Humidesulfovibrio mexicanus: one gene and its partner. The protein of the gene in region 1 interacts with the protein of each later gene in a pairwise test. Links are inferred from orthologs where the notes say so. Each region holds a gene or a part of one and is shown on either strand. Other genes may lie near its edges.

Evidence for each region. Proteins that work in one complex are often made in the same cells at the same time.
Region 2: the proteins of ftsA (region 1) and CHB73_RS14620 interact in binary tests that used the Escherichia coli proteins (3 or more experiments, as listed by UniProt). The link is inferred for Humidesulfovibrio mexicanus from one-to-one orthologs.

The regions. Positions count from the first base shown.
Region 1 is NZ_FZOC01000002.1:72,539-76,767, forward strand. What follows is about bases 602-3,586. They hold ftsA (cell division protein FtsA), read right to left. Parts: upstream 2,723-3,586; coding sequence 1,481-2,722; downstream 602-1,480. Other genes in these bases: ftsZ (cell division protein FtsZ), read right to left, coding at 602-1,415; CHB73_RS04130 (cell division protein FtsQ/DivIB), read right to left, coding at 2,777-3,586. Outside these bases: CHB73_RS04115 (radical SAM protein), read right to left, coding at 1-68; more of ftsZ, read right to left, coding at 183-601; more of CHB73_RS04130, read right to left, coding at 3,587-3,628; murB (UDP-N-acetylmuramate dehydrogenase), read right to left, coding at 3,625-4,229. UniProt on the Escherichia coli protein: Essential cell division protein that assists in the assembly of the Z ring. May serve as the principal membrane anchor for the Z ring.
Region 2 is NZ_FZOC01000008.1:83,149-86,454, forward strand. Bases 1-2,979 are described here. They hold CHB73_RS14620 (rod shape-determining protein), read right to left. Parts: upstream 2,021-2,979; coding sequence 980-2,020; downstream 1-979. Other genes in these bases: CHB73_RS14610 (hypothetical protein), read right to left, coding at 1-128; mreC (rod shape-determining protein MreC), read right to left, coding at 133-978; CHB73_RS14625 (TIGR01212 family radical SAM protein), read left to right, coding at 2,138-2,979. Also shown: more of CHB73_RS14625, read left to right, coding at 2,980-3,151; CHB73_RS14630 (methylated-DNA--[protein]-cysteine S-methyltransferase), read left to right, coding at 3,169-3,306. UniProt on the Escherichia coli protein: Forms membrane-associated dynamic filaments that are essential for cell shape determination. Acts by regulating cell wall synthesis and cell elongation, and thus cell shape.

The DNA.
Region 1 (4,229 bases):
CGATGCACCACCTGCCATCCCAGGGCCGAGAGACCCATGCCCTCGTCGCCGGGGACCAGAAGCGCCACGGGAAGGCGGCCGCCGAGGTCCGGCGTTTGGGCCGGGGCCTGTCCGGGCCGGGGTGGGCGACCGCGTGACTGCTCGCGCCGCCGCTCCGCCCCGGAAGGGCGCCTGCCCACGGTCTAATCCGCGTTGCGGCGGATGAAGGCCGGGGTGTCCAGGGCCTCATCCTCGAAGAGGAATTCCTCTTCGCCCGCGCCCATGGCGCGCATGGAGGCGTAAGCTTGCCGTCCGTCGCCCGTCTTGACCGCGTTGGCGCGCACGAAGGCGGGCAGATCGCGGTTGGAGTTGGCGATGACCGAGGCGATGGTGCCGGTGCGGCGCAGGCCCTGCTTGGGGGCGACGGGAACCGGGTTCAAGAGCGGCTTGGTCTCCTTCTCCGGCTTGGGCGCGGCCTCGCGCTGGTCGATGCTGGTGGCGATGACGGTGACGCAGAGTTCGTCGCCGGCGTCGGGGTCGGCCACCACGCCGAAGACGATGTTGGCGTCCTCGTGGGCTTCCTTGGCGATGAGGTCGGAGACCTCCTGGATTTCGTCGGTGCTCATGTCCTCGCTGGCGGTGATGTTGAACAGCACCCCGCGCGCCCCGGCGATGGAGACATCCTCCAGAAGCGGGCTGGTGATGGCCTTGAGCGCGGCCTCGCGGGCGCGGTTTTCGCCGGAGGCGATGCCCGTGCCCATGAGGGCCAGGCCGGAGTTGGTCATGATGGCCTTCACGTCCGCGAAGTCCAGGTTGATGAGGCCGTGCACGGTGATGAGGTCCGCGATGCCTTTGACCGCGTAATACAGCACTTCGTCGGCCTTTTTCAGCATGGTGCCGAAGCCGGCCTTTTTGGCGGCCATCTGCAGCAGGCGGTCGTTGGGGATGGTGATGATGGAGTCCACCACCTGCCGCAACTCGGCGATGCCCTTGTCGGCCTGCTGCATACGGCGGCGGCCCTCGAAGTAGAAGGGCTTGGTGACCACGGCCACGGTGAGGGCCCCGGCCTCCTTGGCGGCCTGGGCGATGACCGGCGCCGCGCCGGTGCCGGTGCCGCCGCCCATGCCCGCGGTGATGAACACCATGTCGGTGTTCTGCACCAGCTCGCGCACCTGGTCGATGCTCTCAAGGGCGGCGTTGCGGCCGACCTCGGGATTCGCCCCGGCGCCAAGGCCCTTGGTGAGCTTGCCGCCCAGCTGGATGGTGTGGTCGGCCAGGGACTTCTCGATATCCTGGGCATCGGTGTTGGCCGCGATGAAGCTGACGCCGGACAGGCGCGACTGGATCATGTTGTTGATGGCGTTGCCGCCGCCGCCGCCGCAGCCGATGACTTTGATTTTTGCGCTCATGTCGTTCTCGATCTCGAAATGTGCCATGGGTTCCTCCTCCCAAAAGCTCTTTGGCTACAGTACGTGAAACTTCCCCTTGATCGAAACGCCTCTTAGGCGATGTCGACGAACCACTTCTTCATGCGTCCCAGGATCCGGTTGAAGACGTTGTCCTCGCGGATCCGGAAGTCCCCCCCGCCGGAGTTCGGCACCTGGCGCTTCTCGGCTCCGTAGAGCAGAAGGCCCACCGCCGTGGCGTACTTGGGGTTGTTCACCATGTCGTAGAGGCCGCCCACGTACTCGGGGTAGCCGATGCGCACCGGCAGATCGAAGACTTGCTCGGCCAGGTCCTGCATCCCCGCGATGAGCGAGGTGCCGCCGGTCAAGACCACGCCCGCGGCGATCTGATTCTTGAAGCCGCTCTTGATGAGTTCCTGGTCCACCAGGGCCAGAATCTCCTCGCACCGGGGCTCGCAAATCTCCGCCAGCACGCGTTTGCTCATGGCGCGGGAGTCGCGGCCGCCCACGCTGGGCACCTCGATGCCCTCGTCCACCTTGACCATCTCGGCCAGGGCGCAGCCGTGCTCGATCTTGATCTTTTCCGCGCTGGTCATGGGCGTGCGCAGGCCGAAGGCGATGTCGTTGGTCAGGTTGTTGCCGCCAAGGGCCAGCACCGCCGTGTGCTTGATGGAGTCCTTGGAGAAGATGGCGATGTCCGTGGTGCCGCCGCCCAGGTCCACAAGGCACACGCCGATCTCGCGCTCCTCGTCGGAGAGCACGGACTTGCTGGAGGCCAGGGACTCGAGCACGATGTCGGCCACATCGAGCCCGCTGCGGTGGCAGGAGCGCACGATGTTCTGCGCGCTGGTGACCGCGCCGGTGACGATGTGGACCTTGACCTCCAGCCGCACGCCCGCCATGCCCAGCGGGTCGGCGATGCCGCGCTGGTCGTCCACGATGAACTCCTGCGGCAGGGTGTGGATGACCTCGCGGTCCAGCGGAATGGCCACGGCCTTGGCCGCTTCGATGACGCGGTCCACGTCCTTCTGGGTGACCTCGCCGCCCTTGACGGCGATGACCCCGTGGCTGTTGAAGCCCTTGATGTGGCTGCCGGCGATGCCGGCGTAGACCGAGTGGATCTCGCAACCGGCCATCAGCTCGGCCTCCTCCAAGGCCTTCTTGATGGATTGCACTGTCTGCTCGATGTTCACCACCACGCCGCGCCGAAGCCCTGTGGACGGGCTTGTGCCGACGCCGATGATGTCCACCAGTCCGTCTTCCTTGGCCTCGCCCACCACGGCGCAAATCTTCGTGGTGCCGATGTCCAGGCCGACGATGATGTCGCTCTTGGCCATGTTTTCCTCCCTTGGTTGACTCGCCGATATCCGGCGCTTCCCTATTCTTCCCCGTCAGGAAGCTCCGGGCTTCTGCCTCATTTCAACGGAAATTTTGCCGCCGCTGGCCTCTATGGCCGCCACGCGCCCGGTTTCGCCGCGCAGCTTCAGGTCGCGCCACACGGTTTCAATGCGGTCAAAATGGGTCTGCCAGTCGGTCAGCTCCGCGCGCACACGGATGCGCAGCGCGTCGAGGTACAGCTCCACCTGTCCGGCCTCGCTGAACTTGACCCAGGCCATTTGCCCCAGGGCGAAGGGCAGGGCCTGGCGGTTCATGCGCGCCACCATGGCCGAGACTTCCTCGCGCCTGTCCCCCAGGCCGGGGGCCACTTCCAGCAGGGGAAGCGAAGCCGAATCGCCCGGAGAGAGCTGGGTGATGATCTCGCCCTTGGCGTCGGCGAAGTAGAGCTGGCCGTCCTGCCGCACCCAGAAGGAGGGGTGGCGCTCCACCAGGGTGATGAAAAGCTTGTCCGGCAGCTCGCGGCGCACGGTGACGAATTCCACCCAGGGGTTTTGCGACAGTGCCGCCTCCACCCTGGAAACGTTGACGCCCAGGCTGTTCTGTCCCAGGCGCAGTCCGGCGATCTCCAGCACCTGGCCGTAGGTGAGCCGAAGGTTTCCGGAAACGCCGATTTCCGTAAGCCCCAGGGCCGGGGTGGTGGTGGTCACCCGGTAGACGTAGATAAGGCCGGTGCCGAGCACGCCGAGAATCAGGGCCGAGACCAGGAAGAACATGATGCCCTTCACCGCTCCGCCAGGGTTGATGGGCAGCCTTGGCCTGTCGTCCCGACGGGTTCGGTTGACGCGCACGGGCGCCTTGCGCGCGGGCTGGGTGCGCCGCAGCATTCCGCTTGGCCGCAGGTTCATTTGAGCACCACCACTTCCATTTCAAGCGTGACGCCGGAGCGCAGCCGAACGGCGCGCTGGCCCATGTCGAGAAGCTCCAAAGCCTGGGCCGGGGTGCCTTCGCCAAGGTTTACCAGGAAATTCGCGTGTTTTTCAGAAAACGCCATCCCGCCCAGGCGCTTGCCCCGCATTCCGGCCTGCTCCAGCAGTCTGCCCGCGCTGTCGCATTCAGGATTCTTGAACACACACCCCGCGCTTTTGGCCGTTACAGGCTGGGAGGCGCGCTTTTTCGCGTAGGCCTGCTCCATGCGCTCGCGCACGGCGACGGGGTCGTCGTTGGTGAGGGCGAACTCCGCCTCCCAGATGAGGCTGAAACCCTTGCCGACACCGGCGTCGAAGCGGCGGTAGCCGAATGTGCATTGCGAGGCCTGCCGCCACACAAGTCCGCCTTCCGGGGTCCACATGCGCACGCGGGTCAAGCGGGCGCCGGTCTCCACGCCGTACGACCCCGCGTTCATGGCCACGGCTCCGCCAATGCGGCCGGGAATGCCCGTAAGCCCCTCCATGCCCGAAAGCCCCATGCGCTGGCACAAGCCAAGAAACCGGGGCAGGCCATAGCCCG
Region 2 (3,306 bases), on another replicon or contig:
GTGACGGCGGGCCGTTGCCAGCGCAGGCTTATGGCCATGCCCGGAGCGAAAAAGTCCACCCCTGGGACCAGCGCCTGTCCCCATATGCCGCAGACGGTAAAAAGCGTCCACCACAGCGCGGCGAGCATGGGGCTACTCCCAAAGGGCGCGGGTGTCTTCCGGCTGCGCCGCGCGCTTGAGCAGCAACACCTCTTCCAAACGGGCGCTGTCGGTCATGGGCTCCGCGCGCACTTCCATGAACAGGGTGGCCTCCTCGCGCTTCACGCTGGTGACGCGCGCCACGGGCAGGCCCTTGGGGTACACCCCGTCCATGCCCGATGTGACCAGGATTTCGCCCTGCTCGATGGTTGAGGTGAGCCCCACGTACTTGACCACGAGCTTCTCGCCCTCGCCCATGCCATACACCACGCCCGCGGCGCGGTTGTCGCGCCCCACAACGGCGATGCGGCTGGAGGGGTCCGTCAAAAGCAGCACGGTGGAGGCCGTGAGTCCCGCGCGGTAGATGCGGCCCACCACGCCCTCGGGCGAGAGCACGGGGGTGTCCTCCACAGCGCCGGACAGCTTGCCCCGGTCCACCAGAATGGTTTCGAGGATCGCGGTGGGGCCCACGCGCTGCGCAATGACCCGCGCCCCCTCGCGCCGCCAGTCGGGCGGCTCGGGGAAGGCCAGCAGGCGCTCCACCCGGGCCGTGGCCTCGGCGCGCTCGCGCAGGGTCATGTTCTCCAGGCGCAGGGCCTTCACCTCGGCCTCAAGGGCCTCGTTCTGCTGCTTCAGCCCCACCAGGTCCACGTAGCGGTCCACGAATCCGTCCGCCACCGAGCCCGCCCACCGGCCCGGACGCAACACCGTCCCCACGCTGTCCAGCCCGGAATAGGTGCTCAGACGCGTCAGGTGGCCGGAGCGCAGGTTCCAGGTGTAGAGGCTCAGGTAGACGAAGAGCCCGGCGACGAGGAAGATGGCGATCTTTTTCAGATTCACGCTAGTCCGTGGTCACTTCCCTGTACAGGTCGATGCATTCAAGCGCCTTGCCCGAGCCGAGCACCACGGCGGTGAGCGGATCGTCCACCACGGTGATGGGCAGCTGGGTCTCGTGCTGGAGGAGCTTGTCCAGGCCTTTGAGAAGCGCGCCGCCGCCGGTGAGCACGATGCCCCGGTCCACGATGTCGGCCGCGAGTTCGGGCGGGGTCTGTTCGAGCGCGATGCGCACTCCCTGCACGATGCCTTCCACCTGCTCGCTGATGGCCCCGCGCACTTCCTCCGCCGTGATGACGCGGTTCTGCGGGATGCCGGTGACCAGGTCGCGGCCGCGCACCTCCATCTCGCCCGCGCCCTCAACCGGGTACGCGCTGCCGATGGTCATTTTGATTTCTTCCGCGGTGCTTTCGCCGATGAGCATGTTGTACTTGCGCTTCACGTGCTGCATGATGGCCTCGTCCATCTTGTCGCCGCCGATGCGCACGCTCTTGGCGTACACGATGCCGGAAAGCGAGATGACGGCGATTTCCGTGGTGCCGCCGCCGATGTCCACCACCATGTTGGCCGTGGCTTCGGTGATGGGCAGGTTGGCGCCGATGGCCGCGGCCATGGGCTCCTCGATGAGGTACACCTCGCGCGCGCCGGCGCTCTGGGCGCTTTCCTTCACGGCGCGCTTCTCCACCTGGGTTATGCCCGTGGGCACGCAGATCATGATGCGGGGGCGCACCAGACGGCGGGAGTTGTTCACCTTGGAGATGAAGTGGCGCAGCATGGCCTCGGTGACCTCGAAGTCGGCGATGACGCCGTCCTTCATGGGGCGTATGGCCACGATGTTGCCGGGCGTGCGGCCCAGCATCTTTTTGGCCTCGGTGCCCACGGCCAGCACCACCTTGCCGCCGCGGCTGTCGCGCTTCACGGCCACCACGGAAGGCTCGGAGAGCATGACGCCCGCGCCCTTCACGTAGACCAGCGTGTTGGCCGTGCCCAGGTCGATGGCCAGGTCCGTGGAAAGGTATTCGAAGAATTTGTCAAACAACTTGACCATATGACCCCCGGTTCTTGAAATATTGCTTCACCGCACGTACCCTTGACGGGCGGCGTGTATCAACGCATCAGCCGTGGAACAGCCACCCGTACCAAAAGAAATCTTGGCAGGCAATACATGAGCACGCGCCCCTCCCCGGACCCTGGGCATTTCCCGCCGCTGAACACGCCGCTTTGGTTCGCCGCATCGGCGTACTACCGGCGGCGGCTGGGCGCGCGCGCGCGCAAGGTGCCCCTGGACGCCGGGCTTTCCTGCCCCAATCGCGATGGAACCATTTCCCGCGCCGGGTGCAGCTTTTGCAATCCCGCAGGCTCCGGAACCGGCCTTTTCGCCCAGGGGGTCGGCCTGGCGGAGCAGTGGGAGCGGTTCGCGCCGCGCCTGCTTTCCCGCCAGCCGGGTGTGCGGCTTCTGGGCTATTTGCAGGCCTACACCAACACCCACGCCGCGCCCGAGCGCCTGCGGGCGATTATGGCCGAGGCGGTCGCCTTGCCAGGCCTTGCCGGACTTTGCCTGGGCACCCGGCCGGACTGCCTGGATATTGGCGCGGGGGAGGAGCGCCTGGACATCCTGGCCGAGGCGCTGCGCCTGCTGCCCGCAACCGGCGGCGAGCCGTTTCTGCAGCTGGACCTGGGCCTGCAATCCGCCGACGATGCCGTGCTGTTGCGCGCCAACCGGGGCCACGGGGCGGAGGCCTTCGCCCTGGCGGCGCGCGCCGCGGCCGCGCGCGGGCTGGAGGTGTGCGCGCACCTGCTGCATGGCCTGCCCAGTGCGGCCGCGGACGATTTGGAGCGCTCGGTGGCCTTTGTGAACGCCCTGCCCGTGGCGGCGGTGAAGTTCCACAACCTGCTGGTGTGCCGGGGCGCGCCCCTTGCGCGGGCTTGGCGCGCCGGAGCATTTCGCCCGCCGGAACGGGGAGCGTACCTGGAGGCGCTCATTCGGGCTTTGGAACTGCTGCGGCCGGACATCCGCGTGGAGCGGGTCTTCGCCGATCCCGCGCCGGGCGAGCTGCTGGCCCCGGATTGGGCGCAGGACAAGGCCGCGAATCTTGATCTGCTGCGCCGGGAGCTTGTGCGGCGCGACACCTGGCAGGGCCGGGCGCAATGCCCGCACGCCCGGCCGGACTGGACCTGAACCCGCAAGGAGGAGCCATGGCCCAAGGGAAGCGCATTGAGGACGGCCGGGTGGAGCGCGTGGCCGCTTCGCCGCTGGGATTGGATATCCTCTGGGGCACAGGGGAGCGCGCCGGGCGCATCGTGGCGCTGCGCCTGGAGAGGGCGCAGGCCTCC